DNA from 2 places in the Stenotrophomonas sp. 86428_Sma genome. Region 2 is predicted to be linked to the other one. Evidence: riboswitches for the same ligand, from Rfam matches in the RefSeq annotation. Region 2 holds a riboswitch; the other holds the start of a gene.
What was found. Region 2 has a riboswitch for cobalamin ahead of ACZK3J_RS01125 (epoxyqueuosine reductase QueH). Riboswitches for the same ligand answer to the same signal wherever they lie in the genome.

Region 1 (15,142 bases), 280 kb from region 2:
CGGCCGAGAGCTACCACCAGAACTACATGACCAACTACCCGCAGGCGGCCTACATCCGCTACTACGACGCACCGAAGCTGGCGGCACTGGGCAAGCAGTTCCCGGCGCTGTACCGGCGCGACGCGGCGCTGGTGCCGATGCGGTAACGACCCGGGTAGTGCCGGCCGCTGGCCGGCTCCTGCGGATCTGGGGATCGCCGGCCAGCGGCCGGTACCACCTCCCAAAAAAGACGCACGGCCATCCAGCCGTGCGCTTGGGAAGTATCGGCCGTGCCCCGATCAGGCCCGTCCGACGATGACATGCTAGGCTCGCCATCATCATGGGTACAGCACCAGATGGCGGGAAGTTCGATGGATACAGATGACCAGAGCGCGATGATCCCACCCCGCTACCAACGGCTGTCCGATGAACTGGCCGAAGCCATCCACGGCGGACGCCTTCCGGTCGGCAGCCGCCTGCCTTCACTGCGGCAGATGGCTCTGCAGCGAAGGCTCAGCCTGAACACGGTGATCGCGGCCTATCGCCAGCTGGAGGACGCCGGCCTGGTCATTCCGCGGCCCAAAGCCGGCTTCGAGGTCGCGCCGCGATTGTCGGTGCCAGAGCGTTCGCTGCGTGATACCCCGTCCGCCCCCACCGCACCACTGCAGCAGGTGCTGATGGCGCGCGTGCTGGAGGCACAGCGCCGCCCCGGTGTGATCGACCTGGCGTTCGCCGGTCCGCGCGGTCGCCAGTTCTATCCGGGCGCACAGCTGACCCGTCACACCGCGCAGGTGCTGCGTCACGGCCAGCAGACGGTGGAGACCTACGCGCGCCCCAACGGTTCACCCCGGCTGCTGGCGCAGATCGTGCGCCGTGGTCCACGCATGGGCCTGCACACCCACAGCGAGCGGCTGCTGCTGACCCACGGCGCGATGGAGGCCCTGCAGCTGGCACTGCGCGCGGTCACCCAGCCCGGTGATGCGGTGGGCATCGAGGCGCCGTCCTACTTCAACCTGTACCCGTTGCTGGCCAACCTCGGCCTGCAGGCCATCGAGCTGCCCACCCACCCGCAGCACGGCCTGGATGTCGATGCACTGGAAGCGATGCTGGAGCACACGTCGCTGGCTGCACTGGTGGTGATGCCGACCGTGCACAACCCGCTGGGCTGCACCATGCCGACACCCGCCAAGCAACGCTTGGCCGAACTGGTCAACGCACGGCAACTGCCGCTGATCGAAGATGCGGTGTATGCCGAGCTGCAATTCTGCGAACCGCCGGCGCCCTTGCTGAAGGCCTTCGATCGCGATGGCTGGGTGATGGTGGTCGGTGGGTTTTCCAAGACACTGGCGCCGGATTACCGTATCGGCTGGCTGGATGGCGGCCGCTTCGCCGAGCGCATCGCGCTGCTGAAATTCCAGTCCACCGGTGGCGAGCCTCAACTGCTCGGCGATGCGGTGGCGGCGTATCTGGAAGCCGGAAGCTACGAGCATCACCTGCACCGCATGCGCCGGCTGTACCGCGAACAGGTGGGACGGCTGCGCCAGCTGGTGGCCGAACACTTCCCGGCCGGCACCCGTGCCACCGAGCCGCAAGGCGGCTTCCTGCTGTGGCTCGAACTGCCGGGCGTGGATACGCGTGAGCTGTTCGAGCGTGCGCTGGCAGAGGACATCGTGTTCATGCCCGGCCAGGTGTATTCACGTGGTGCGCGCTATCGCCACTGCCTGCGGCTGTCGTGCTGCCAGACGCTGGATGCGCGCTTCATCGGTGCGGTTGAGCGGCTCGGTGCGATCGCGAAGGAGCTGGCGGCTGCGGCACGGTAACGCCGGCCGCTGGCCGGCAACCTCGGGATCGCCGGGTGGATGCAGTTGCCGGCCAGCGGCCGGCACTACCCAGGATCACTCAAGCAGGTGCACGCCCAGCGCCGCGTGTACTCGCGCGGCGCGCGCTATCGCCACTGCCTGCGGCTGTCGTGCTGCCAGATGCTGGATGCGCGCTTCATCGGCGCGGTGGAGCGGCTCGGTGCGATCGCGAAGGAGCTGGCAGCTGCAACACGGTAGTGCCGGCCGCTGGCCGGCAACCTCGGGATCGCCGGGTGGATGCAGTTGCCGGCCAGCGGCCGGCACTACCCAGGATCACTCAAGCACGTGCGCGCCCAGCGCCGCGTGTACTCGCGCGGCGCACGCTACCGCCACTGCCTGCGGCTGTCGTGCTGCCAGACGCTGGATGCGCGCTTCATCGGTGCGGTGGAGCGGCTCGGTGCGATCGCGAAGGAGCTGGCGGCTGCGGCACGGTAACGCCGGCCGCTGGCCGGCAACCTCGGGATCGCCGGGTGGATGCAGTTGCCGGCCAGCGGCCGGCACTACCCAGGATCACTCAAGCACGTGCGCGCCCAGCGCCGCGTGTATTCGCGCGGCGCGCGCTACCGCCACTGCCTGCGGCTGTCGTGCTGCCAGACGCTGGATGCGCGCTTCATCAGCGCGGTGGAGCGGCTCGGTGCGATCGCGCGGGAGCTGGCAGCTGCAGCACGGTAGTGCCGGCCGCTGGCCGGCAACCTCGGGATCGCCGGGTGGATGCAGTTGCCGGCCAGCGGCCGGCACTACCCAGGGTCATTCGAGCAGGTGCGCCGACAGCGCTTCGCCATCCGCTCCCGGCAGATACGGCAGCCGCCCCCAGCACGGCATCGGCAGGCGCTGCTGCAACGTCGCGATGTTCTCATCCTGGCGCTGCATCACCGGGTCGATGTGGTTGCCGATCCAGCCCAGGCACTCCACGCCGCTGGCCTGCAGCGACTGCGCAGTCAGCCGTGCGTGGTTGACGCAGCCCAGCCGCATGCCGACCACAAGTACTACCGGCAGATGCAATGCACGCACCAGGTCAAGCTGGTCCAGCGTGGCCGAGACCGGCGCCAGCCAACCGCCAACGCCCTCCACCACCACGACATCGGCCTGAGCACGCAGGCGCGCGAACGCGGCCACGATCGGTGCCAGTTCCACCTGCACGCCATCCTCGGCAGCGGCCAGCTCCGGCGCCAGCGGCTGCCGCAGCGCGTACGGATTCAGGTCGGCATAGTCCGGCACCGGCCAGCTGGCCGCCTGCAGCGCCAGCGCGTCCTCGTTGCGCAGGCCCTGCCCCAGATCTTCACTGCCACTGGCCACGGGCTTCATGCCGACTGCGCGCAGGCCGCGCCGGCGCAGTGCATGCAGCAGCGCGGTGCTGGCCGCGGTCTTGCCGATCTCGGTATCGGTGCCGGTGACGAACAGGGCAGGCGGCAGCGTGGCGGGCAACGGCATCGATAAGCTCCAGCGGGGCAACAGAGCCTGCATTATCGCCGGCCCGGCGCGCTTGCTAGACTGCGGGCATGTTCGCCAATGCCTCGCTTACCGGCAGCAAGCCGGAACAATACGCCCAGCTGCTGGAACAGGCCCGTGGCCTGGTCTACGCCGAGTCCGACCGCATCGCCAACGCGGCCAACCTCTCCGCACTGGTCTATCACGCTCTGCCCGACCTGAACTGGGTGGGCTTCTACCTGTACGACGGCAAGGAGCTGGTGGTCGGCCCGTTCCAGGGCCTGCCGGCCTGCGTGCGCATCCCGCTGGACAAGGGCGTGTGCGGTGCCGCCGCCAGCCAGCGCGTGACCCAGCGCGTGGAGGACGTCGATGCCTTCCCCGGCCACATCGCCTGCGATTCGGCCTCGCGCTCGGAACTGGTGGTGCCGTTGCTGCGCGGCGATGAACTGATCGGCGTGTTCGACATCGACAGCCCGAAAGTTGGCCGCTTCGATGCCGACGACCAAGCCGGCCTGGAAGCCATCGCCCGCGTGTTCGTCGAGGCGCTGGGATGAGCGCACCGAAGCTGCGCAACATCGGCCCGAAGAGTGCGGCGTGGCTGCGTCAGGTCGGCCTGCGCAGCCGCGAGGATCTGGTTGCGATCGGCGCGGTCGGTGCCTTCGTCAAGGTCAAGCGCGCCGGCTTCAAGCCCAGCCTGAACCTGCTCTATTCACTGGAAGGCGCGTTGCTGGACTGCCATTGGCAGGAACTGAGCGAGCCGCAGCGTGAGGCGCTGGTGCAGGATTACGAAGCGCGCATCGCTGCGCATCCGCTGAAGGCGGCCGGCCCCGCTTCGGGCCCGGTGCATGAGCAGCGCTTCGATGCTGACGACGACGCTGAGGACAGCGTGGCCGAGCGCGCGGACGAGGATTGAGGCCTCCGCGTTCCTGGGGATGCCGGCCAGCGGCCGGCACTACCACTGTGATGCGGGATCGGTAGCGCCGGGTCATGCCCGGCGACTGCGGTCAGGGCTGCTGCAGCTCCAGCAGCTCACCCACCAGCCCGATCTCGCCACGCTCCAGCCACACCCGCAGGCGCGTGCCGTGGTCGATGCGCAGCGCCCAGCACAGCGACATCGGCAGACCGCAGACCTGCGACAGCACCATGCGCAGTGGGCCGCCGTGGCTGACCACCAGCGTCGGCACCGGATCGTCATCATCAAGCAGGCGATCCAGCGCGCGCGCGATACGCCGCTCGAAGTGGCCCCAGCTTTCGCCGTTCGGCGGCGGGAATGCATGCGGGTCGGCATGGAAGGCCGCCAATGCATCCTCCGGCAGGTCGAACAACGACTGTCCGTCCCAATCGCCGAAATCCAGCTCTTCCCATTCCTCGTCCGCTTCCACGTCCAGCCCGCGCGGGGTGGCCAGGGCCATCGCCGTGTGCAGCGAGCGCAGCCGCGGCGAACTGATCACCCGCTCCCAGGGCTGCGCAGCGTAGGCGTCGACCAGTTCCTGCGGCAGGCGGGCCAGCTGCGGTGGATCACTGCGGCCATCGAGGAACTCATCGCGACCGTTGCCGGCATGGCGGACCAGGTCGAGGATCATGCGTGCGTCCTGTACAGGCAACGCGGGAACAGCGGAAAACGGGCGGACATCGGCAACGGCACCACGGGATCGAGGGACCATTCTAAGGGCACAGCAAAGGCAGTCGAGCAGGCTCGACGCTACGGGCCGCCTGCGATGCCGTAGACTGCGCGCACTTCCAGGTGACCTGCGGCCACGGCCGGCAGGTTGAAACGGGAAGCCGGTGACGCGTGGATCCACGCCAGGCCGGCGCTGCCCCCGCAACGGTAAGCACGTCAGTTCCAGGCAACAACGCCACTGTGCCGCAGGCATGGGAAGGCGCCTGGACGGTGGCCTCGCGCCACCCGGCGGCAAGCCCGGAGACCGGCCAGGAAGCCTCAGGTCGCGATGCGGTGGGCATGGCGCTGGATGACCGCAGCCTGCGCTGCGGCGTCGGCGCATGCCTGCCCTCGCGGCTCCTCCCCTTCGCCACGCGGGCGTGCGTGGCACCTGGAGTCCCCCATGAAGCTGCAGTCCCGAATGCTGTCCCTGGCCGTGCTGGCCGCCCTGCCCGCGCTGGCCCAGGCCGCCGATGACACCACCGCGCTCGACCAGATCCTGGTCACCGCCACCCGCACCCCGATCGCCCTGCAGGACAGCATCGCGCCGGCCCAGGTGATCGACCGCGCGCAGATCGAATCCAGCCAGGCCACGTCGCTGCAGGAACTGCTGCGCGACCGCGCCGGCATCAACCTGACCAACTCCGGCGGCCTCGGCAAGCAGAGCTCGCTGTTCCTGCGCGGCACCAACTCGGGCCACACCGTGGTGCTGGTGGATGGCGTGCGCATCAACAGTGCCGACCTCGGCCTGGCCATGTACCAGGACCTGCCGCTGGCGCAGATCGAACGCGTGGAAATCGTGCGCGGCCCGCAGTCCAGCCTGTACGGTGCCGACGCCATTGGTGGCGTGATCCAGATCTTCACCCGCCGCAACCAGGGCGATTTCGCTCCGCACTTCCAGCTCGGCGGTGGCAGCAACGGCCTGCGCGAAGCCAGCGGCGGCATCGGCGGTGGCACCGAACGCGGCTGGTTCGGCGCCGACATCGCCTACCAGCATTCCGACGGCATCGATGCCTGCCGCGGCTCCGCCTCGGTGTTCAACGCAGGCTGCTTTGCCGACGAGCACGACCGCGACGGCTACCGCAACCTGTCCAAGAGCCTGCGCGGCGGCTACAGCTTCAACGACCAGTGGACCGTGGAAGGCAGCGCACTGCGCGCCGACGGCAAGAACCACTACGACGGTTACTACAACTATTCGGAAACCCGCCAGCAGGTGCTGGCCGGCAAGGTGCGCTACACCCCGTCCGAACGCCTGGCGTTCACCGCCAACGTCGGCCGCAGTGACAACGAGTCGGACAACTTCGGCGCACCGGGGGTGTTCGGCAGCGCGCAGACCCATCGTGACAGCGCCTCGCTGCAGGGTGACTTCGGCGTGGCCGAGGGCCAGCTGCTGAGTGCAGGCGTGGATTGGAGCGAAGACAACCTGGATGGCAGCAGCGCGGGTTACCTCGTCGACAGCCGCCGCAACACCGGCGTGTTCGTGCAGTACCAGGGCCGCTTCGGCCGCCACCAGCTGCAGGCCAGTGCGCGCAACGACGACAACCAGCAGTTCGGCAACCACGCCACCGGCAGCGTGGGCTGGGCGATGGAACTAGAGCACGGCCTGCGCGTCAATGCCAGCTACGGCACGGCGTTCAAGGCGCCGACCTTCAGCGACCTGTACGACCCGTGGAGCGGCGTGCCGACGTTGAACCCGGAGAAGTCCAAGAGCGCCAACCTTGGCGTTTCGCAGCAGGGCCAGGGCTGGCACTGGGGCCTGGACGTGTACGAGACCCGCATCGATGACCTGATCACCTACGATGCCTCCACGATGAAGATGCGGCAGGTGGAGAAGGCGCGCATCCGTGGTGCCGAGCTGACTGGTGGCATGCTGCTGGCCGGCTTCGACATCAATGCGCAGCTGAGCTATACCGACCCGCGCAACCGCACCCACGGCAGCACCCAGTTCGACAACTGGCTGCCGCGCCGCGCGCAGCAGACCGCGCGCCTGGACGTCGACCGCCGCTTCAGTGACGTCCGCGCCGGCCTGACCGTGCAGGGTGCGGGCAAGCGCTATGACAACGCCAGCAACTCGGTGAAGGTTGGCGGCTACGGCACGCTGGACCTGCGCGCCGAGTACGCGCTGACGCCATCGTGGTCGCTGCTGGCGCGCGCCGCCAACGTATTCGACCGCACGTATGAAACCGTGGCGTGGTTCAACCAGCCGGGCCGCGAGTACCAGCTGAGCGTGCGTTACCAGCCGAAGTGACCGCGACGGTCATGGTAGTGCCGGCCGCTGGCCGGCAACATCATGACCTTCGGCAGCGCATCCCGGGTTGCCGGCCAGCGGCCGGCACTACCCAATGCGCCGATCCGGGATTGCCGGCCAGCGGCCGGCACTACCCATTGCGTCAGCCCGGGTTACCGGCCGGCGACCAGGGATGTCCGTTGCATCAGCCCTGCAACCCCGGCAACTCACGCAGGTCGTCGATCACCGCCACCGCATGCGCGGTGGCCAGGTCCAGGCCGCGCGGATAGCCGTAACGCACCAGCGCGATCGGCATGCCTGCATCTTCGGCGGCGCGGTAGTCGGTCAACGAATCACCGACCATCAGGCACGCCTCTACAGGCAGCCCGAAGTGCGCGGCGATATGCCGCAGCGGTTCACCACTGGGCTTGCGCTGCGGCAGGGAGTCGCCACCCAGCACCAGCGCGAACGCATCACCGATGCCCAGGTGCTGCAGCAGCGGTGGCACCAGCGCTTCGGGCTTGTTGGTGCAGATCGCCAGCGGCACGTTGCGCGCACGCAGTTGCGCCAGTGCTTCAGCCACGCCATCGAACAGGCGCGGGCTGCGCAGCAGGCACTCACGGTAGTGCACCATGAACACCGGCATCACTTCGGCCAGGTCGACCTCGCGACCGGCGGCATGCACGGCCTGCTCGACCAGGCGGCGCACACCGTCGCCGATCCAACCGAGCACCGTGGTTTCCGGCACGCGTGCCACACCGATGTCCTCCAGCGTGCGGTTCAGTGCTTCGGCGATATCAGCTGCGCTGTCGACCAGCGTGCCATCAAGGTCGAACACGACCAGCGGATAGGGATACGACAAGGGATGGCACCTGCATGACGTGGGGCCATCCATTGTACGCCGCAGGTTTTTGCGCCGATCCGCCTCAGCCGATCCGGCGCGCGCGGGTCGCCAGGAAGGTGGGCAGATAGCGATCGATCAGGAAGCGCGGCTGCGGCTGCCAGTCTTCCATGAAGCGATCGATGACGAAGCCGGCATCCAGCTGCCCACCGATCAGTTCGGTCAGGCTGTGGCCGAAGGTCAGCGCATCGCCGCGTGCCAGCTTTGCCTCGCGCTCGGCTGGCGCCAGGTCTTCCAGGTCCGAATAGGGAATGGCGTACTGCGGCCGGATCAATCCCTGTGCATCGAGCTGCGGATCACGCGCACCGACGAACAGCACCGGGTTGTAGAAGCTCGCCATCAGCATCCCGTCGCGTGCCAGCACACGGCGGCATTCGGTCCACACCGGGCGCACATCAGGCACGTACAGGTTGGAGATCGGATGGAACACCACATCGAAACTGTCGTTGGCAAACACGTGCAGATCGCGCATGTCACCCTGCACCGTGCGCAGCTGCAGGCCATCACGCGCAGCGACCTGGCGGTCCTGTTCCAGCTGCCCGTCGGAGAGATCGAACACGGTGACGTCAGCGCCCGCAGCGGCCAGCACCGGTGCCTGCTGGCCACCGCCCGAGGCCAGGCACAGGATGCGACGGCCCCGCACATCACCCATCCAGTCCAGTGGCAACGCGCGGGGCGTCAGGTGCACCTGCCAGCGGCCTTCGCGCGCGGCGGCAATCGTTGAACTTTCCACCGGGCGCGACCATTCGCGCACTTCGCTGGCCTGGCGGTCCCAGGCAGCACGGTTGTGGTCGATCAAGGCCTGTCCATGGTTCATGTGTTCTCCTTGCCCGGTGGGCGCCAATCCAGATCCTGGAAGGCCGGGCTGGCGAAACACTCGCCCAGGAAATCCAGGAATCGCCGCATGATAGCGGGCTGCTGGCGCCGTGACGCGTACACGGCATGAATGCCGAGTTCGTCCAGGCTGAATTCGGGCAGCAGTTCGATCAGCTCGCCACTGCGCAGCAGCGGCGCCACCTGGTAGGTCGGCAGCATGGCGATGCCGGCACCGGCGCGCACCGCCTCCAGCAGCAGCGAGGCCTCGTTGGCGCTGATGTTGCCGCCCACCGCCACCGACAGCGAACGCCCATCGCGGTGCAGCTGCCACAGGCTCTTGCCGACGTAGTGGTGGGTCAGGCAGTTGTGCGCGGCCAGGTGCTCGGGGGCGGTCGGTGTGCCACGCGCCTGCAGGTAGGATGGCGTCGCGCACAGCACCGAGCGGCAGGTGGCCAGCCGCCGTGCGATCAGGCTGGGATCGATCTGGCGCGCGATGCGCACGGCCAGGTCCACCCGCTCCTCCACCAGGTTCACCGTGCGGTCGACCAGCAGCAGCTCGATGCGCGCCGCCGGATGGCGCGCGACGAAGCCGGCCACCGCCCGCGCCAGGTGGCTCTGCCCGAATGAGACGCTGGCGGTCACCCGCAGCGTTCCGTGCGGCTCGGGATCATCACTGGCCAGCTCGCCCTGCAGTTCTTCGCCGATCGCCAGCATCTGCCGGAAGCGCGCCAGCGCCGCCTCACCGGGGCCGGTCAGGCTGACCCGGCGCGTGGTCCGGTGCAGCAGGCGAGCGCCCAGCCAGCTCTCGACCTCGGCCAGGTAGCGGCTGACCATTGCCCGCGACATGTCCAGCACCTCGGCGGCGGCGGTGAGGCTGCCGCGCTCGGCCACCTCGACGAACACGGTCATGGCGGTCAATCGGTCCATATGCTCGATCCATGCAACAAACAAGCGCGTTATACGCTGTTTTTCGAGCAACTGCAGCAGCCTAGAGTGGCCCCATTCCCACCCCACACCGCCCCACGGAGTCATGCCATGAAAATCGCCCTCGTTGGTTCCACCGGCAACATCGGCCGCCAGATCGCCCGCCACGCGCTGGCCCGCGGCCACGAACTCACTGTCATCGTGCGCAGCGCGCAGGACCTCCCGGCCGAGCTGGCCGGTGCCCATCCGGTGATCGCCTCGCTGGATGACCAGGACGCGCTGGTTGCCGCCATCACCGGCCACGACGTGCTGGCCAGTGCCTACGGCCCGCGCCCGGGCGATGACATCGGCCGCGTCGGTGAAGTGGCCGCGCAGCTGGCGGCCGCCGCACGCAAGGCCGGCGTGCCGCGCCTGGTGGTGGTCGGTGGCGCCGGCAGCCTCGAAGTCGCACCCGGCGTGCAGCTGGTCGATACCCCCACCTTCCCGGAGGCCTACAAGCCGTACGCGCTGGCCCACCGTGAGGCGTTCAACCGCCTGCAGGCAGTGGATGACCTGGACTGGACCTTCTTCTCGCCGGCCGCCGAAATCGGCCCGGGTGAAGAGCGCGGCCAGTACCGCGTGCAGCCCAAGGCGTTCCTCGCCGACGCCAGCGGCCACAGCCGCATCAGCTACGCCGACTACGGCGCCGCCTTCGTCGCCGAACTGGAGACGCACGCGTACCCGAAGCAGATCATCACCGCAGCGTATTGATCCACGCACGTCCCTTGTAGAGCCAAGCCCGCGCTCAGCTCTACGCGAACCTGCGGCCGGGCAATGGCCCGGCTCTACACAAGGAATTCCCATGCGTACCGCTGCCCTGCTGCTTCCCCTCGCCCTGGCCGCCAGCTTCACCAGTGCGCCGCTGCTGGCCGCACCGGCCACCGCGGCGCCCGCCGCAGCAACAAAATCCCAACTGCACCTGCAGACCTTCCATCCCGGCCCGCAGGCAATGTTCTCGGTGTCCTCGGTGCTGATCGAAGGCCGCCACGACGCGATCCTGGTCGATGCGCAGTTTGCTGCCAGCGACGCGCGCAAGCTGGTCGAGCTGATCCGTGCCAGCGGCAAGCAGCTGACCACGATCTACATCAGCCACGGTGATCCGGACTACTACTTCGGCCTGGCCACGCTGCAGGACGCGTTCCCGCAGGCGCGCATCGTCGCCACCGCGCAGACCGTCGCCCACATCCAGCAGACCCAGGCCGGCAAGCTGGCCTACTGGGGACCGAAGATGGGCGCCGACGTGCCGGCGCGCATCGTGGTGCCGCAGGTGCTGGACGGCGATGCCCTGCAACTGGAAGGCCAGCGCCTGCAGCTGATCGGCCTGGATGGACCCACGCCGGACCGCACGGTGCTGTGGGTGCCGTCGCTGCGCGCGATCGTCGGTGGCATTCCGGTGGTGGCCGGTGAACACGTGTGGATGGCCGACACGCAGACGCCGAAGTCGCACACCGACTGGCTGCAGACCCTGCAGCGGCTGCGGGCACTGAAGCCGAAGGTGGTGGTGCCGGGGCATTACGCGCCGGGTGCGGCGTTGGATGCCAGTGCGCTGCGCTTCACCGCGGACTACATCCGTGCGTTCGATGTTGAGGCGGCAAAGGCGAAGGACAGTGCGGCACTGGTGAAGGCGATGCAGGCGCGCTACCCGAAGCTGGCGGGCGTGGAGTCGCTGGAGTTGAGTGCGAAGGTGGCCAAGGGCGAGATGCAGTGGCCATGAAGTAGGGGATTTTCTTTTGCAGGGCTGTGCCCTGCACCTGCGGTAGTGCCGGCCGCTGGCCGGCACCCTCAACATCCCCAGCTTGCTTGATAAGTGCGACCACGTTCGACTCACCAGATCGACGACGCGCAGGTCATCGCACATTTGCCACTCCTTGCCGAACGTCAAGCCGGGACCAACATCACAGACCTGAACGTCAACAGCTGTACGATGGATTGCGTTGTTGATTGAACCGATGGAACGGAGAATTCACGATGAAGATCAGACATGCTTTGGTCAAACTACTGCTGTCCACCACCGCACTGGCCGCGCCCCCCGCGTTCTCTCAACAAGTGACGCCCTCCACCGACCCCGTTGTTCAAGCCTTTGCGCAGCATGAGGGATTGTCCACCCAAGAAGCCGACAGGCGGCTCAGACTTCGAATTGCGGCAGGGGAAGAGCTTGCGCGCATTCTGGAAGGAATGCCTGATCGCTTCGCTGGCAAGAGCTTCAGTGAGAACCCGATGATCGTGACGGTCCGCTTGACCGGGACTGAGCCAGTGCCATTCCGAACTGTGAGCACTGTCTATGGCACCATCACCTACCGCTTCACGGTCGGGGCAACTCACTCTCTGACGCAATTGAAGCAGATAGTTAAGTCAGGAAAGGTGGCAGAACTTTTCCCGGAGCATCAGGGAATCATGATCGACGGACAGCGCGGTGTGATTGTTGTGGAGCTGCCCAGCACAGATTTCGAAAAAATCTATGTCGACGAGGAAAAGAATGCGCGACGCATTCTATCCGCACCCATTGAACTAAAGAAGTCCTCAGGGCGTTCCAAGTTGCTGTCAGCGCCACAGACTCGTGCGGGTGGGAGAGCTGTTTCCAACAACTCTTACTGCACATTTGGATTTCGGGCCTATGATTCTGATGAAAAGCCCGGGTTGATTACTGCCGCACATTGCCTGCCAACCCTGCGGTACGAACCGATCCCGGGATCTGGCGACACTGCCACAGTCGTACTTGATGGAGATCCTGACCGACGACGCTTTGATGCAGGTCACGACGTGCAATGGCATCCCGTCCCCGCCTCGAGCGGTTTTGAAGCGTCTTGGATGGCCTTCACCAAATTGAATGGATTTAACACGATTGGCTACTTGGGAAAGGTCAGACCGGATCTACTGCGGGAAACTCTGGAAGGACTCCTGGTGCTCTGCCATGCGGGAACACGGACAGGCTACAGCTGCGGCACGCTCACCTCCGTGAACACAGAATCAAATACCTGCAATTCCCAAAGCTGCACGAGCGATTGGATTAGGGTGGAGGATCTAGCCGGCCCTTACGATTTGCTATGTGATGCAGGTGACAGCGGCGGACCTCTGGTTTCGGTAGATCTCGATGCTGTGGCGATAGTGACGTCTGCAAAGACCAATGGCAGCGAAATCGGAGATTGCGACTATCTGATAGGGATGTCTCTTGCGAAGGTTCACTCCGCCATAGGTGTGACTGTTCGTTGATCGCGAGAGAACCGTCACGCGCAGACCTGTACCAGCCATCATGGCTGAGCTGGGCTTGTCCTATTAAATGCCCTGGCAATCTTGTTCCGCAGGGCTTTCGAGAGATCTGCAACTGATTGAGCTGGGAGATTTGTACGGGCCCGTTTGACCGGCCAGAATCAAGGCCCTTCTTAGCCCTATCAATGATTGCCTGCGGACTCGTTCGATCCGTGCTCGAACAGTTCCCCCTGCACCACCGCCTCCTTTTCGCGGAAGCCGCCGAGCCCGACGCCGACCAGGCGGAAACGCGTCTCCGCCGGCAGGTCGACGCGGGCGCGCAGGGCCAGGGCGATGTCGCGCAGTTCTTCCATCGATTCCGGCGGGCGCTCCGGGGTGAAGCTGCGGGTGAGGATGCGGAACTGCGCGGTCTTCAGCTTCAGCACCACGGTGTGGCCGACGCGTTCGGTCTTGCGGGTGGCGTTCCAGGTCTTCTCCGCCAGCTGCACGATCGCCTCCCCCAGGTCTTCCAGCGGCAGATCCTCGGCGAAGGTGTCTTCGGAGGAAATCGACTGCACCTGCTGGTCCGGCTCCACCGGCCGCTCGTCGATGCCGCGTGCGCGGTTGTACAGGCTGCGGCCGAAACTTCCGAACGCCTCTTCCAGGTCGATCAGAGCCCACTGCCGCAGGTCGCCGCAGGTGACGATGCCGCGCGCGGCCAGCTTGCCTTCCATCACCTTGCCGACGCCGGGCACGCGGTTCACTGGCAATGGCAGCAGGAAGGCGTCCACCCGCTGCGGTGGAATCACGAACTGGCCGTCGGGCTTGCGCCAGTCCGAAGCGATCTTGGCCAGGAACTTGTTCGGCGCGATCCCGGCTGAAGCGGTCAGGTTCGTCTCCTCGCGGATCTCCGCACGGATGGTACGGGCGATGTCGGTGGCCAGTTCGATGCCACTCTTCGGCTCGGTCACGTCCAGATAGGCCTCGTCCAGCGACAGCGGCTCGACCAGGTCGGTATGGCGCAGGAAGATCGCGCGTACCTGTTGTGACACCGCCTTGTAACGCGCGAAGTCCGGCGGCACGAAGATCGCGTCCGGGCACAGGCGCTCGGCACGCACGGCAGGCATCGCCGAACGCACGCCGAACACGCGTGCCTCGTACGAGGCCGCGCACACCACCGAGCGCGCGCCGCGCCATGCCACAACCACCGGTTTGCCGCGCAGTGACGGATCGTCGCGCTGCTCCACCGACGCGTAGAACGCGTCCATGTCGACGTGGATGATCTTGCGCAGTCGGGTCATGTCAGGCGAAAAGGGCGGGGGCGTGCCGAACGGGCCACACGCCGAAGTATGGTCGTTGCACATCAACAGGATGCGCGTATTCCATTGAAAACACTACGGTTGCGTACGGTTGAAATGTTTGATCGGCGCAGTTTCCACGGGCATCCTCGAGCGCTTGTTTCCCTGTTTCCCCGCTTCCAGGATTGTGCTTCATGACCCGTCTCCACGCGTTCAACCGCGAACAGCTGCTGGCCAGCGCACGCGGTGAACTGTTCGGCACCGCCGCCGGCCGTTTGCCCAACGATCCGATGCTGATGTTCGACCGCATCACCGACATCCGCGAGGACGGCGGACCGCATGGCAAGGGCATGGTACGCGCCGAACTGGATATCCGCCCGGACCTGTGGTTCTTCGGCTGCCACTTCATCGGCGACCCGGTGATGCCCGGCTGCCTCGGCCTGGATGCCATGTGGCAGCTGACCGGCTTCTTCCTGACCTGGCTGGGCGCCCCCGGCAAGGGCCGCGCACTGGGCTGCGGCGAGGTGAAGTTCACCGGCCAGGTACTGCCGGAGGCCAAGCTGGTGCGCTACGAGATCGACATCAGCCGTGTCATCAACCGCAAGCTGGTGATGGCCCAGTCGGACGCCCGCATGTACGTGGATGACCGCGAAATCTACAGCGCGCGCGACCTGCGCGTCGGCCTGTTCACTGAAACCGGGAGCTTCTGATGCGTCGCGTCGTCATCACCGGCATGGGCATCACGTCCTGCCTCGGCAATGATCTGGATACCGTTTCGGCTGCGCTGCGCGAAGGGCGCTCGGGCATCACCGCCCTGGCCGACCA
Region 2 (15,142 bases):
GTGACCATGTCGGCCAGCTTGAACTGCAGGGCCTGGAACTCGGCCAGTGCCTTGCCGAACTGGCGGCGTTCGCCCATGTAGCGGCGTGCAGCGTCCAGCGCGCCCTGCGCCGCACCCAGCGAGCAGGCGGCAATGTTGATGCGGCCGCCATCGAGTCCCTTCATCGCCAGCTTGAAGCCGCCGCCTTCCTCTCCCAGAAGGTGGCTGACCGGTACGCGGACGTTTTCGAAGGTGATGCCACGGGTGGGCTGGCTGTTCCAGCCCATCTTCTCTTCCTTGCGGCCGAAGCTGATGCCCGGCAGGTCGGCCGGCACCGCAATGGCGCTGACACCGCCGGCACCGGCACCACCGGTACGCGCCATCACCACCAGCAGTTCGGTGGCACCGGCGCCGGAAATGAAAGCCTTGGAGCCGTTCAGCACATAGAAGTCACCGTCGCGCACGGCGGTGGTCTTCAGCGAGGCCGCATCGGAACCTGCACCCGGTTCGGTCAGGCAGTACGAGGCCAGCTTGCTGCCCGAGGACAGATCGGTGCCCCACGCATCGCGCAGTGCCGGCTGGCCCCACTTGGACACCATCCACGACGCCATGTTGTGGATGCTGATGTACGCCGCGGTCGACGGATCGACGTTGGCGAGCTCCTCGATGACGACGGCGGCGTCCAGTCGGCTCAGGCCGCTGCCGCCCACTTCCGGGTCCATGTACAGGCCGCAGAAGCCCAGTTCACCGGCCTTGGCGATCGCCTCGCGCGGAAAGATGCCCTCCGCATCCCATCGCGCGGCGTGCGGCGCCAGTTCGGCCTGTGCGAAGTCGCGCGCCGCCTCGCGGTACGCCTGCTGCGCTTCTTCCAGTTCCGTCGTCATCGAGTGGCTCATGGCTGCTCCTGCCGTTACTTCAGGCTGATCGTGGTGTTGACGCCATGGCTGAGCGTCTCGTCATCGAACCAGCGCGCGGTGACCGTCTTGGTCTGGGTGTAGAACAGCACCACCTGCTTGCCGTACGGGCCCAGGTCGCCCAGCTTGGACGCACGCGAACCGGTGAACGAGAACAGCGGCACCGGCACCGGGATCGGCACGTTGATGCCGACCTGGCCGACGTCGATGTCTTCCTGGAACTTGCGCGCGGCGGCGCCGGACTGGGTGAACAGTGCGGTGCCGTTGCCGTTCGGGTTGCTGTTGACCATCGCGATGGCCTCTTCCAGCGTCTCCGCTTCGAGGATGACCAGCACCGGCCCGAAGATTTCTTCCTGGTAGATGCGCATGTCGGTGGTGACACCGGCAAAGATGGTCGGGCCGACGAAGTTACCCTTCTCGAAACCATCGACCTGCGGCTTGCGGCCATCCAGCACCAGCTTGGCGCCCTGCTCCACGCCCGAGGCGATCAGGCCTTCCACGCGCTCGCGGGCGCTGCAGGAAATGACCGGCCCGACGTCGGTGCCGGCGACGGTGCCGCCGCTGACCTTCAGGGTCTTGGCCTTGGTGACCAGGTCCTGCACCCAGTTGCGTGCTTCACCGACCAGCACCAGCGTGGAGGCCGCCATGCAGCGCTGACCGGCCGCACCGAAGGCGGCGCCGACCATCGCGTTGAGGGTCTGTTCCTTGTTGGCGTCCGGCAGCACCACGGCGTGATTTTTGGCGCCCATCATGCACTGCACGCGCTTGCCGGCCAGCGAGGCACGGTTGTAGACGTGGGTGCCGACGCGGGTGGAACCGACGAACGACACGGCCTTGATGTCCGGGTGGTCGCAGATCGCGTTGACCACTTCCTCGCCGCCGTGGACGACGTTCAGCACACCCTTCGGGATGCCGGCTTCCAGGGCCAGCTCGACCAGGCGCATGGTGACCATCGGGTCCTGCTCGGACGGCTTGAGGATGAAGGTGTTGCCCGTTGCAATCGCCATCGGGAACATCCACAGCGGGATCATCGCCGGGAAGTTGAACGGGGTGATGCCGGCGCACACGCCCAGCGGCTGCATGATCGTGTAGGTGTCCACGCCATTGGCCACGTTGTTGGCCAGCTCGCCCAGCTGCAGGTTGCCGATGGCGGCGGCGTGCTCGACCACTTCCAGGCCGCGGAACACATCGCCTTCGGCGTCCGGCAGGGTCTTGCCCTGTTCGGCGGTGAGGATGTGGGCCAGCTCGCTCATGTTCTCGCGGATCAGCTGCTGGTACTTCAGGAAGATGCGCGCACGGGTGCCGATCGGGGTCTTGCGCCAGGTCTTGAAGGCTTCCTTGGCAGCGGCGACGGCGGCGTCCACTTCGCCGGTGGTGGCGAACGGCACCTTGGCCAGCACGTCCTGGGTGGCCGGATTGATCACGTCCTGCCAGTGGGAGGTGGCCGATTCAACGAACTGGCCATCGATCAGCATGCGGATACGGGGCGCTGCAACAGTCATGACGACAATCCCACAGGGTGCGAAAGATGCTTGGCATTATTCACAGCACCCACCTCGATTTCCGGGCTGAATCCGCTTAATCTGGCCAACACGCCAGACGATTCATGTTAATTCTGTGAATTATTCAGCCCCCCAGCGACAACTTGGCCTGCGCCTGCTGCGGCTGCGCGAGCAGAGCGGCTACAGCCAGGCGGATCTGGCACGGGCGCTGGGGCTGTCGGCCAGCTACCTGAACCAGATCGAGCGCAACAAGCGCCCACTGACCCCGGCTGTGCAGAAGAAGCTGGGCGAGGTATTGGGCGACGTTTCCGCACTGTTCGACGAGGATGAGCCCGCCGCCCTGCAGGAAGCGCTGGGCGAGACCCTGCGCGATCTGGGCCTGGCCGAGGTCAGCGCCACCGAACTGCGCGCGCTGGCCGGCAACCTGCCGCAGGTCAGCCGCGCGCTGCTGGACCTGCACCGCCGCCACCTGGCGCTGCGCGAGCATGCCGCGGCGCTGGAATTCCAGCTGGGCGAGCCCGGTGCCGGCAGCACCCTGCCCGCTGGCGACCAGGTACGCGAATTCTTCAACCGCATGCACAACCACATTCCCGAGCTGGACGAGCTGGCCGAGCAGCTGTTCGCCGAGTGGGGGCTGTCGCCCGGGCATGTGGCACCGCGGCTGCGCCAGCTGCTGGCCGACCGCCATGGCGTGCTGGTGGAAGTGGCCGCACTGCAGGCCGGGCGCGAGAAGCGGCAATACGATGCCGGTGCGCGGCGGCTGTGGCTGCCCGATTACCTGGAGCCCGGCCAGCAGGCGTTCCAGATGGCGGCCGAGCTGGCACTGCACGGCTACCTGCCGCAGATCGATGCGGTGGTGGCGCGTGCCGGCTTCACCGATGACGCGCGCATCGCGCAGGCAAGGATCGGTCTTTCCAACTATTTCGCCGGCGCGCTGGTGATGCCGTACATGCGCTTCCTGCGTGCGGCCGAAGCCAGCAGCTACGACATCGAACTGCTGGCGCACCAGTTCGGCGTCGGCTTCGAAGCGGTCTGCCATCGGCTGAGCACACTGGCACGGCGCAGTGCGCCTGGCCTGCCGTTCTTCTTCATCCGCGTGGACCGCGCCGGCAATGTGTCCAAGCGTCATTCGGCCACCGATTTCCACTTCTCGCAGGTGGGCGGCTCGTGCCCGCTGTGGATCGTCTACGAGGCGTTCAACCAGCCCGGCCGCATCCTTACCCAGACCGCGCGCATGCCCGACGGGCGCCGCCATTTCTGGCTGGCGCGGCAGGTCAGCAGCGGCCCGGTCGGCCATGGCCAGCCACGCAAGACCTTCGCGGTGGCGCTGGGCTGCGATCTGCAGCATGCCGAGCGACTGGTGTATTCGCTGGGGCTGGATGTGCAGAGCCCGGGGAACTCGGTATCGATCGGGCCGGGGTGCCGGGTGTGCCCGCGCGAGGACTGCATGCAGCGCGCGTTCGCGCAGTTGCCGGGGCGGTAGGGTTGGTTCGGCAGGGCTGCGCCCTGCACCTGCTTCAATCCAAGGCAACAGCAAAAGCAACAGCGGGCTTTCCGTGGGATGGCGGGGTGGATCCGGTTGCGGGGGACGCTGCAAGTCCCCCTCCGGGGCCCGGCGCAGCCGCTGGCGGCTGTGCGTTCGGGCGCTTGCGAGGCAATGCTTCGCAAGCAAAGCGCCCTCACCCATGTAAGCTCGGTCGCCGCTTGCTCGTGTGCGCAGTCCTGCGCACACGGCAAGACCGGGGTTGGGCGTCCTGCCCAACCCGCCCGAGGCATGCCTCGGGCCCATGCGGCTCACGCCCCCGCAACCGGACCCACCCCGCCTTCGACAGTTTCCCGCTGCTGTTGGTGGGTGCTGACCGTTGGTCGGCACGCTGCTGTTGGTGGGTGTCGACCTTGGTCGACACGGTAGATCCACGCCATGCGTGGATGCGCTTCGATGAAGTTTCGAAATATTCGATCTCGATCGGATTCCATCCACGCATGGCGTGGATCTACTAAACCTTTCGTGCGTAGGCTGCATCCCATTGCAATGCCCGCCCATGGAGACACCTATGTCCCTGTTGCGCTCTTGCCTGGCCCTGCTGCTCACTGCCACCGCCGCGCCGGCGTGGGCGACCTTTTCCATTGCCGCCTGCAACGAGGCCGGCGACTGCGGGGTGGCGGTGGCCACGCACAACCTGGCGGTCGGGGGCGTGGGTGTGCCGTGGGCACAGGCCAAAGTGGGCGCGGTCGCCAGCCAGTTCGAGACCAACCCGACCTATGGGTCGAAAGGCCTTGAACTACTGGCCAAAGGTCGCACGCCTTCGCAGGTGCTGAAGCAGCTGTTGGATGAAGACGGCAACTTCGATGGCACCACCCTCGCCGAGCGCCAGGTGGGGCTGGTCAGTGCGCGCGGCGGCAATGCGCAGTACACCGGCGCCACCGCGCAGCAGGCCAGCTGGGCCGGTGCGCACGGCGACGGCATGTTGAGCGTGCAGGGCAATGGCCTGGCCGGACCGGACGTGCTGGCGGCAATGCAACGTACCTTTACGGCTTCGCACGGAGCGCTGGCCACACGCCTGCTGGCGGCGCTGGAAGCCGGCCAGGCCGCGGGCGGCCAGCGCAGTGGGCAGTGGTCGGCCGCGCTGCTGGTGCGCACGCCAGGAGGCGACTGGCAGGACACCGACCTGCGCGTGGACGCCGACCCGCGTGCGGTCGCGAGGCTGCGCGAGCTGTACGACATGCGCCTGTCCAACGAGGCGATCATCCAGGCCGAGCAGCGTTGGGAGAACGGCGATGTGGCAGGTGCGCGCGCTGCGCTGGCGTCCTCGTTGTCACTGGCCCACGGCTGGGACCGTACCTGGGCGCGCGCTGCGCGCCTGGCCATGCGGCAAGGTGATTTCGCGCTGGCCCGCGAATACCTGGCCGGCCTGCGTGCGCTCAATCCGGGCTGGGTGAAGCAGGAGCTGGCGCTGCCGTTGTATGCACCCTTGCAGGGTGATGCGGTGGTTGCACCCTGGCGATGAAGCACCGCAGGGAGCAGATCATGCCGACCAAGGTCGGCACCCACCAGAACAGTTCAATCGGCCGCGGCGGAGATCAGTAGATCGGCGTCACCTTCATCTGCGGCAGCGGGCGCGGTGCGCCGTCGGTGAGGTCCGGGCCGAGGTCCTCCCAGGTACGTCCCTGCTCGACCATCAGCCCCCACAACTGCTGCGATGCCAGCCGCTTGTCTTCCGAGCCCAGCTTGTACGACGGTGGCGTCGGCTGGCCACTGGCAACCATCGAGTACGCTGCGCGGTAGGCCAGCACTTGTTGCGCCGGGTCGTCGGTGCGCGCCACTTCCAGCGAGTAGCGCTGGTAGGCCGAGGCCAGGTTGCGCCAGCGGATCCAATAGTGGTTCTCGAACGAGAACGAACAGAAGCGCGCACCGGCCAGGCTGCCCTTGTCGGCGATGCGGGTCAGCACGTCCTGCGGCATGTCCAGGTTCATGCCGCCCTCGTCGCCCTGCAGGCTGACGTGCACGATGCGGTCGCGGTAGCCCGGGGCACGCGCCTGCAGCAGGTCGCGCCAGTTCTGCATGGTCGCCACCACCGCGAACAGGAAGCGGCCCAGCTCGGCGGCCGCTAACGGCGTGGCGATCGACTGGTAGGTACGCTGCCAGCCGTGGCGGTTCTCGGTGGGCAGGAACACGGCGTGTTCCAGCGCCTGACGGCCACTGCTGCCGTGGCTCACGTCTTCGGCGTGCTGCGGGTAGACCAGATTGATGGCGAAGGTTGGCCAGCGCGGCAACGCGGCATCGAACAGGTGGATCGGGAAGTTGCTGCTGATGCCACCATCGGAGAACCAGCAGATGCGGAACGCGGTGATCACCGGTCCGCAGGTCTGCCCGGCACTGGTCAGCCCTTCCATGCTGTCGGCCACGTTGTGCTCCTGGTCGGCCGCAGGTGCGGTCGGTTCGCAGCGACGCTCGCGGCGCGAGGGCTCATGCAACGGCACCGCGCTGATAAGCAGCGGGAAGCTCAGGCTCATGCGCGTGGCCACCAGCACCGGCAGCTTCGGGCCCTGCGGCAGGTGGTAGTACCGGCGCCCTTCCACCTCCAGTGGCGGGCCGGCCTGCGTCACCAGCCACTGCACCACGCTGGCCGGGAACAGCTGCTCGAACTCCTCGCGCAGGAACCAGAACTGCGCGCCGCCCAGCGGCAACGTGCGCGGCTCGTTGTGCGACACACAGGTGGTGATCATCTGCAGGCTGATCGCATGCGGGCTGTCCGGCTCGCCGGCATAGCGCGGCGCATCGTGCAGATCGGCGAACGTGAGCGGTGCATCCAGCGGCTTGCCGGACAGCTGCTGCAGGCATTCATGCAGCCACTCGGTCAACGCCGGCGTGCGTGCATCGCGGCCCAGGCCGCTGCACAGGCCCAGCAGGTTACGGCGCGCCACCCGCGCTACCCGCAGCGCGGCACCGGCCACGCCGGCACCGTACGCGCACAGCAGTGATGGCAGCAGCGTGGCGGCCACGCCGCTCCAGCCACCGCCCCACCAGCCCAGGCCGAGCAGCAGCGACAGCGACACCAGCACTTCCAGCGGCGCGATCTCGAATACCGCGATGGCCAGGCACAGCAGTTTGTGCGGCAGGCGGGCATTGCCGGTCAGCACCACCAGCAGCCGATACGCTGCACGAGCGCCTCGCGCCGGCTGGAACAGGCTGTAGATGAAGCCACGCCGCGACAGCTGCGCCGACACCGCCGACAGCCCGCCGTAGCCTGCATCGCCGGGCAGGTGTTCACCCGCCTGCTGGCGACGATCACCGCACGCCGCCGCGGCCGCCACCGCCGCGGCAATGGCGCCGGCCGAGGTGCCGCCGATGCTCTTGAATCGATACTCGCGCGCCAGCGCCAGTACCGCATTGGGGTACACGATGCCGCTGGTGATGCCGCCTTTCATGACCAGATCGCAGTACTTCGCCGCCACGAGCCACCTCCCGTCTGTCGGTGCCCAGTATGGCAAGAGGCGCTCTCACAGCCTGAGAAGCGAGCCACAGCCCTGCGCTTTCATTGGCCCTTGACCATTGGCCTCGACGCGTCCACCGTGGGCATGCCGAAGGTATCCTTGCCGTGGCATTGATGGCGGCAGGGATTTAAACGGGAATCCGGTGAAGGCGCTTCGCGCGCCCATTCCGGAGCTGCCCCGCAGCGGTGAATGGAAACGAATCCTGCCAACAGCACTGGGCTCACGCCTGGGAAGCGGCGGGTAGTAGGTGGGCTGCGGCCCGTGTCCATCAGCCCGAATACCGGCCCCGGCCGGGGGACACGACCGTCCCCTGACTCGACCTGGAATCTCCGCGGGGAGGTTGCCGGGGCCGTCGTTGTCCTGCGCGTGCAGGCGGTGCGGCCGCGTGCGTCCTGTTCACGGTTTCCGGCCAGACCTGTTCACCCACGCGCTGATGCATGGGCCACCGCCGTTGCCGGCGGTCCATGCGGTACCTGACGATGACCGAGCTCCAACGCCCCACCCTGTCCCTGCCCGAAAACGGCCAGCGCCTGCTGCTGCACTCGTGCTGCGCACCCTGCTCCGGCGAAGTGATGGAGGCGATCACCGCCTCCGGGATCGACTACGCGATCTTCTTCTACAACCCCAACATTCATCCGGTGAAGGAGTACGAGCTGCGCAAGCAGGAGAACATCCGCTTCGCCGAACAGCACGACATCCCGTTCATCGACTGCGACTACGACACCGACAACTGGTTCAGCCGTGCGCGCGGCATGGAGAACGAGCCCGAACGCGGCATCCGCTGCACGATGTGCTTCGACATGCGTTTCGAGCGCACTGCGCTGTATGCGCACGAACACGGTTACGACACCATCAGTTCGTCGCTGGGCATCTCGCGCTGGAAGAACATGGCGCAGATCAACGACTGCGGCATCCGTGCCGCGTCGCGCTATGAAGGCCTGCAGTACTGGGACTACAACTGGCGCAAGGGCGGCGGTGCCAGCCGCATGATCGAGATCAGCAAGCGCGAGCAGTTCTACCAGCAGGAATACTGCGGCTGCGTGTACTCGCTGCGCGATGCCAACCGTCACCGCCGCGAGAATGGCCGCGAAAGGATCAAGATCGGCCTGCTGTACTACGGGCAGGACGCTGAGACGCCGCAGGGCGATTGACGTGTGGGCATGGGGCGGCCACGCTGGTCGCCCCTTCTGCTGTACCGGAACTGCCATGACCGCCCTGCCCGCCGATGTCGCCCTGCTGGTGATCGACCTGCAGCCGGACTTCATGCCCGGTGGCGCGCTGGCCTGCGACCAGGGCGATGCGCTGGTGGCACCGATCGCCGATCTGCTGGCACAGCGCCGCTACCGCACCGTGGTGGCAACACAGGACTGGCACCCGGCCGACCATGCCTCGTTCGCCAGCCAGCACCCCGGCCAACGCCCCTTCGAGACCATCCTGCTGCACGCGCAGCCGCAGACCCTGTGGCCGGACCACTGCGTGCAGGGCAGCGCCGGTGCCGCGCTGCATCCGGGCGTGGACTGGACCGTGGCCAACCTGATTCTGCGCAAGGGCACGCGCCAACAGGTGGATTCATACAGCGCCTTCCGCGAGAACCATGGCCCCGATGGCGAGCGCCCGGCCACCGGCCTGGCCGGCTGGCTGCACGAACGCCGCATCCGCGAAGTGCACGTATGCGGCCTGGCCCGCGACTACTGCGTGCTGTGGAGCGCGCAGGACGCAGTGAAGTCCGGCTTCCGGGTGAAGTTCCTGTGGGAGCTGACCAAGCCGGTGACCGACGCCAACGACGCGATGGTGCGTGAAGCGCTGGGCAAGGCGGGGATTTCGATCGCCTGAGGCGTGACCGCCGGGCATGGCCCGGCGCTACCGCGCACGTCGCTTATGCCGCTTGCGCGCTCCTGCCCACGACAACACAATCGATTCATCCAGCCCCCTAACTACGCCCCCCTACAGATCGCGGGACGGCCGAACCGGGGGCTTTTCATTGGATGAAATCAGGATTCGGTAGTGCCGGCCGCTGGCCGGCAACCTCGGGATCTCTGCAGTTGCCGGCCAGCGGCCGGCACTACCGGATAGCACCCGTGGTAGCGCCGGGCCATGCCCGGCGGACGCGGGATGGGCGATTACCGGAACACCACCGTTCGGTGCCCGTTGAGCAGGATGCGGTGCTCCACATGGCGCCGAACGGCGCGGGCCAGCACCAGCGATTCGGTATCGCTGCCCAGCCGCACCAGCTCGCGCGGCGCCATCGCGTGGTCCACGCGGGCCACGTCCTGTTCGATGATCGGGCCTTCGTCCAGATCCTCGGTGACGTAGTGCGCGGTGGCGCCGATGATCTTGACCCCGCGCGCGTGCGCCTGGTGGTACGGCTGCGCGCCCTTGAAGCTGGGCAGGAAGCTGTGGTGGATGTTGATCGCACGGCCGGCCAGCGCGCGGCACAGCGTGGGTGACAGGATCTGCATGTAGCGCGCCAGCACCACCAGGTCGATGCGCTCGCGCTCGACCAGGTCGATGATCTGCTGCTCCTGCACCGCACGCGTATCGGCGGTCACCGGCAGGTGGTGGAACGGAACCTGGTAGGACGCGGCCAATGGCGCGAAGTCGGCGTGGTTGGACGCTACTGCGGCAATGTCCACCTTCAGCTGGCCGCTGTGGGCACGGAACAGCAGGTCGTTGAGGCAGTGCCCTTGCTTGCTGACCAGCACCAGCAGGCGTGCGCGGCGGCGACCATCATGCAGCTGCCAGTCCATGCCGAAGCCGGCGGCGAGCGTGGCCATGGCGGCGTGCACGGTCTCCAGCGGCAGGCCGGCATCGCGATCGAAATGCACGCGCAGGAAGAAGCGGCCGCTCTCCTCGTCGCCGAACTGCTGGGCGTCGAGAATGTTGCAGCCGTGGTCGAACAGCAGGCCGGATACGCGGTAGACGATGCCGGTACGGTCGGGGCAGGACAGGGTGAGGATGGAATCGGGGCGCATCGCCCGAGTGTAGGGCAGCAGCCTGTCCTCGGGATCGATGGTCACCGATGCAACCGACCTGCTTGGTTCAGTCCCAAGCGATACTTGGGTTTCTCCATGGCAAGCTGGTCGGTCATGAACCTGTTGCAACTGATCCGCAGCTTCACCCGCACCGCAGAGACCGGCAGCATTGCCGCCGCGGCCCGCATCCTTGGCATCAGCGCCACCGCAGTCGGCCAGAACATCAACCGGCTGGAGGCGCATCTGGGCGTACGGTTGCTGAACCGAAGTACGCGGCAGCTGGCGCTCAGCGAGGCCGGCGCGCTGTACCTGGCGCAGGTGCGCCACATCGAAGCCGACCTGGCGCGTGCACAGGCGATGGTCACCTCTGGTGACATCGAACCGGCCGGACCACTACGCATCGCCAGCAGCAGCGCGTTCGGTCGCCACGTACTTGCCCCCTTGCTGCCTTCGCTGCAGCAGCGCTACCCGCAACTGCAGCTGGAGCTGCGCCTGACTGACCGCGCCGTGCAGCACGGCCCGGAAGCGGTGGATGCCAGCATCCGCATCGGTGCACAGCTGGAGGACGGGGTCGTCGCACGGCAGCTGGCGCGCGTGCCGTTCGTGTTCTGTGCCTCGCCGGCCTATCTGAAGGCACACGGCACCCCGCAGCAGCCATCCGACCTGGGCGGCCATCGCGGGCTGCTGCATCGCTTCCCCACCGATGGCCGGCCGCTGCGCTGGGGCCTGCTGAAGGAGGGCCAGCGCGTGGACGCCGCGCTGCCGCCGAGCATGGTCTGCGATGACATCGATGCGCTGGCGACGCTGGCCGCAGCCGGTGCCGGCATCACCCGGCTGGCCGCATTCGTGGCAGAGCCGTACCTGCGCGATGGCCGCCTGCAGGCAGTGTTCGGCGCCGACACTGCATGGCGCCCGGAGCCGATGGAGGTCTATTTCTGCGTCAGCGACCGCCGCGATTTCACTGCCAAGATCCGCGCACTGTTCGAGCACCTGCAGGCCGGCATAGCGCCGGCCTGGCGGGTGTGAGCCTCAGCGCGCCTTGAACACGCCGCGCGCATCGCGCGGCTCGCAGCGCAGGTACTGCGGCGCCGGTTCCACGCTGTCGCGCAATGCGGCGGCGGCATGCCACGGCCAGCGCGGGTCGTAGAGGATGCCGCGCGCCAGGGCTACCGCATCGGCGTGGCGATGGCGCAGGATCGATTCGGCCTGCTCCGGTTCGGTGATCATGCCCACGGCGATGACCGGCATGCGCACCTTGGCCTTGATCGCCGCTGCGAACGGCACCTGATAGCCCGGGCCGACGGTGATCTTCTGGCGCTCGTCCAGGCCACCGCTGGAGACATGCAGGAAGTTGCAGCCGCGCGCGTCCATCACCTGCGCCAGCGCTTCGCTCTGCACCAGATCCCAGCCGCCATCGACCCAGTCGCTGGCGGAGATGCGCACGCCCACCGCGACCTTGTCGGACACTGCCGCACGCACAGCATCGAACACCTCCACCAGCAGGCGCAGGCGGTTCGGCAGCGAGCCACCGTAGCCATCGGTGCGGCGGTTGCTCAGCGGCGACAGGAACTGGTGCAGCAGATAACCGTGCGCGGCATGCAGCTCGATCAGCTCGAAGCCCAGGCGCTCGGCGCGCACCGCACTGGCGGCGAAGGCGGCGATGACCTCGGCGATGCCGGCCTCGTCCAGTTCCTGCGGTGCCGGATCGGCGGCATGGAACGGCAGCGGCGACGGCGCCACGGTGGCCCAGCCACGCGCATCGTCGGCCGGCAACTGGCCACCACCGTCCCACGGACGCCTCACCGAGGCCTTGCGGCCGGCATGGCCCAGCTGGACGCCCAGCGGCATCGGCGACCAGCGGCGGACGCTGGCCAGCACCTGCGCCAGTGCGGCCTCGGTGCCGTCATCCCACAGGCCCAGGTCGGCCCAGCTGATGCGGCCGCGCGGTTCGACCGCGGTGGCTTCCAGGATCAGCAGGCCGGCACCGGACTGCGCCAGGTTGCCCAGATGCATGGCGTGCCAGTCGCTGGCGCGGCCATCTTCGGCGGAGTACTGGCACATCGGCGCGATGACGATGCGGTTGGACAGGGTCAGGGGGCCGAACGAGATCGGCGAAAACAGCTGGCTCAAGACGGTGATGAACGACGTAGGGGGTGCGTATTGCACCGCCGCACGGCCTGCGAATCAACCGTCTGGATGGATCGCTGTTTCGCGGTGGGCGTGCAGCCGAGCGTGTGCTCGGCTCAGGACGAAGCCCACGCGGCCAGCGCCTCGGCGCAGTCCCGTTCATCCTTGAACTGCAGCAGGTCGTCGGCGCGGGTGCGGCCACGGTTCAACGCCGCCACCGGCAGCCCTGCCCTGGCCGCCGCCTGCACGAAGCGGAAGCCGGAATAGACCATCAGCGATGAACCCACCACCAGCACGGCGTCGGCCTGCTGCAGGTGCTCCTGCACCGCCTGCACGCGCTCCCGCGGCACGTTTTCGCCGAAGAACACCACATCCGGCTTCAACACGCTGCCGCAATGCGGGCACTCGGGCACCACGAACGCGGAGAAATCGGTCTCCAGATCGGCATCACCATCGGGCGCGATGCCTGCCTCCAGCGCGTCCCAGCCGGGATTGGCGTCCAGCAGGCGCTGCTGGAAGTCTTCACGATCGCTGCGACGCTCACAGCCCATGCAGCGCACCAGATCCAGGCGGCCATGCAGGTCGATCACGTTGTGGCTGCCGGCACGCTGGTGCAGGCCGTCCACGTTCTGGGTCAGCAGCACCTGCAGCTTGCCTCGGCTTTCCAGCGCGGCCAGGGCCTGGTGGGTGCCGTTGGGCCGGGCCAGGCCGAAGCGCGGCCAGCCGAGCAGGCTGCGCGCCCAGTAGCGCTGGCGGGTGGCCGCCTCGCCCATGAAGGCCTGGTAGGTCACCGGCGGCGTGCGTTTCCACTGGCCGTCGGCATCCCGGTAATCGGGAATGCCCGAGGCGGTGCTGCAGCCGGCGCCGGTCAGCACGAACAGGCGCTGGGCAGGGTCGATGAAGTCGGTCAGTGGCAGGGTCATGGCTGCCAGATGGGGGCGCGGTGGCGCCCCCGCAAGCGCCGGTCCGTTGGCCGGGTCAGGCCGCCGGCAGCGGCGGTACCGCGATCGGGTGGCCTTCCTCGTCCAGCGCGATCATCACGAAGTGGCCGCGGGTGCACAGCTTGCGCTCGCCGCTGTGCAGGTCTTCGGCGACCAGTTCCACCTCCACCTTCATCGAGCTGCGGCCGACTTCGACGATGCGGCCGATGGTTTCCACCATCTGGCCGATGCGGATCGGCAGCTTGAAGTCGACCTGGTCGCTGCGCGCGGTCACCACGGTGCGGCGCGAGTAACGGGCGGCGGCCAGGAAGGCGGCCTTGTCCATCCACGCCAGCGCCTGGCCACCGAACAGGGTGCCAAGGTGGTTGGTGTGGTTGGGAAAGACGATTTCGGCCATGCGCACTTCGGTGGGCGGCACGGTCTCGGGGATGGGGGTCATGGGGGGGCTTCGGTGTGGGGTGCTGCGGATTCTAAGCGACCGGCGTGATGGCCATCGGAATGCACGTGCAACGGTCACCCGGCAGCGGTGCCTGCGCAGGCCGCGCCTGCGGCAGGCGTTACACTGCGCCACGCCCACTGCCAGGACCGCCCATGCCCGCCACTTCTGACCTGCTGGCCTTCGCGCTGGTTTCACTGGCCATGGTGCTCACGCCCGGGCCGAACATGATCTACCTGATCTCACGCTCGATCTGCCAGGGGCCGATGGCAGGCCTGATCTCGCTGGGCGGGGTGGCGCTGGGCTTCGTGTTCTACATGCTGTGTGCGGCACTGGGCATCACCGCCCTGCTGATGACCGTGCCGTTCGCCTACGACGCGCTGCGCATCGGCGGCGCGCTGTACCTGCTGTACCTGGCCTGGCAGGCGCTCAAGCCCGGTGGCCGCTCGCCGTTCGCGGTGCGCGAACTGCCGCAGGACAGCCCGCGCAAACTGTTCACGATGGGCTTCCTGACCAACCTGCTGAACCCGAAAGTGGCGGTGATGTACCTGTCGCTGCTGCCGCAGTTCCTGCATCCGGACGGCGAGGGCAGTGTGCTGATGCAGTCGATCGTGCTGGGCTCCACCCAGATCGCGGTGAGTGTGACCGTGAACGGCATGATTGCGCTGACCGCTGGCAGCATCGCCGGTTTCCTGGCCGCGCGCCCGACCTGGCAGGTGGTGCAGCGCTGGCTGATGGGCACGGTGCTGGCCGGGCTGGCGGTACGCATGGCGGTGGAAGGGCGACGCTGATTGTAGAGTCGAGCTTGCTCGACCGCTTTGCGCGAACGGCAGTCGAGCAAGCTCGACTCTACAAAGGCCCGCGTGCAGCATGACGGCCGGTAGCACCAGGCAGGCTCCGCCGGGCATGGCCCGGCGCTACCAACAAAAAACCCCCCGGCGTTGGCCGGGGTTTTTCGTTGCGACAGATCTGACCGGTTCGATCAGAAGTTCATGTCGAAGGCGACTTCGCCCTGCACGCCGACCTGGTAGGCCGAGACGCGGCGTTCGAAGAAGTTGGTCAGCTCCTGCACGTCCTGCAGTTCCATGAACGGCAGCGGGTTGCGCACGTTGTACTTCTTTTCCATGCCCAGCTTGGCGAAGTGCTGGTCGGCGCAGTGCTGCAGGTACTGGCGCATGTCACGGGTCGAGATGCCGGCCACGCCACCGGACAGCACGTCCTCGGCGAACTGCACTTCGCATTCGATGGCTTCGGCCAGCATGTCGTAGACCTGCTG

Region 1: linked by a shared signal. The riboswitch ahead of btuB (TonB-dependent vitamin B12 receptor) and the one ahead of ACZK3J_RS01125 (epoxyqueuosine reductase QueH) in region 2 are both predicted to bind cobalamin.

What each region holds. Positions count from the first base shown of each region.
Region 1 covers NZ_CM151156.1:534,824-549,965, reverse strand. Annotated here, with positions in the region: gene msrA (peptide-methionine (S)-S-oxide reductase MsrA) at 1-146, shown strand, start outside; gene ACZK3J_RS02485 (aminotransferase-like domain-containing protein) at 351-1,799, shown strand; gene ACZK3J_RS02480 (hypothetical protein) at 1,839-2,036, shown strand; gene ACZK3J_RS02475 (hypothetical protein) at 2,124-2,273, shown strand; gene ACZK3J_RS02470 (hypothetical protein) at 2,361-2,510, shown strand; gene bioD (dethiobiotin synthase) at 2,586-3,269, opposite strand; gene ACZK3J_RS02460 (GAF domain-containing protein) at 3,338-3,820, shown strand; gene ACZK3J_RS02455 (TfoX/Sxy family protein) at 3,817-4,179, shown strand; gene ACZK3J_RS02450 (histidine phosphatase family protein) at 4,271-4,849, opposite strand; cobalamin riboswitch at 4,992-5,214, shown strand; gene btuB (TonB-dependent vitamin B12 receptor) at 5,330-7,174, shown strand; gene gph (phosphoglycolate phosphatase) at 7,359-8,015, opposite strand; gene ACZK3J_RS02435 (class I SAM-dependent methyltransferase) at 8,080-8,871, opposite strand; gene ACZK3J_RS02430 (LysR family transcriptional regulator) at 8,868-9,797, opposite strand; gene ACZK3J_RS02425 (NAD(P)-dependent oxidoreductase) at 9,906-10,544, shown strand; gene ACZK3J_RS02420 (MBL fold metallo-hydrolase) at 10,636-11,547, shown strand; gene ACZK3J_RS02415 (chymotrypsin family serine protease) at 11,802-13,043, shown strand; gene dinB (DNA polymerase IV) at 13,223-14,320, opposite strand; gene fabA (3-hydroxyacyl-[acyl-carrier-protein] dehydratase FabA) at 14,512-15,027, shown strand; gene fabB (beta-ketoacyl-ACP synthase I) at 15,027-15,142, shown strand, end outside.
Region 2 covers NZ_CM151156.1:256,903-272,044, reverse strand. Annotated here, with positions in the region: gene ACZK3J_RS01150 (acyl-CoA dehydrogenase family protein) at 1-875, opposite strand, end outside; gene ACZK3J_RS01145 (CoA-acylating methylmalonate-semialdehyde dehydrogenase) at 890-2,395, opposite strand; gene ACZK3J_RS01140 (helix-turn-helix domain-containing protein) at 2,511-3,878, shown strand; gene ACZK3J_RS01135 (DUF1028 domain-containing protein) at 4,450-5,403, shown strand; gene ACZK3J_RS01130 (RpoH suppressor) at 5,477-7,324, opposite strand; cobalamin riboswitch at 7,479-7,693, shown strand; gene ACZK3J_RS01125 (epoxyqueuosine reductase QueH) at 7,855-8,541, shown strand; gene pncA (bifunctional nicotinamidase/pyrazinamidase) at 8,597-9,223, shown strand; gene purU (formyltetrahydrofolate deformylase) at 9,511-10,362, opposite strand; gene ACZK3J_RS01110 (LysR family transcriptional regulator) at 10,477-11,388, shown strand; gene ACZK3J_RS01105 (NADH:flavin oxidoreductase/NADH oxidase) at 11,392-12,492, opposite strand; gene ACZK3J_RS01100 (NAD-dependent protein deacetylase) at 12,606-13,412, opposite strand; gene ACZK3J_RS01095 (acyl-CoA thioesterase) at 13,468-13,869, opposite strand; gene ACZK3J_RS01090 (LysE family translocator) at 14,022-14,657, shown strand; gene ACZK3J_RS01085 (ribonucleotide-diphosphate reductase subunit beta) at 14,849-15,142, opposite strand, start outside.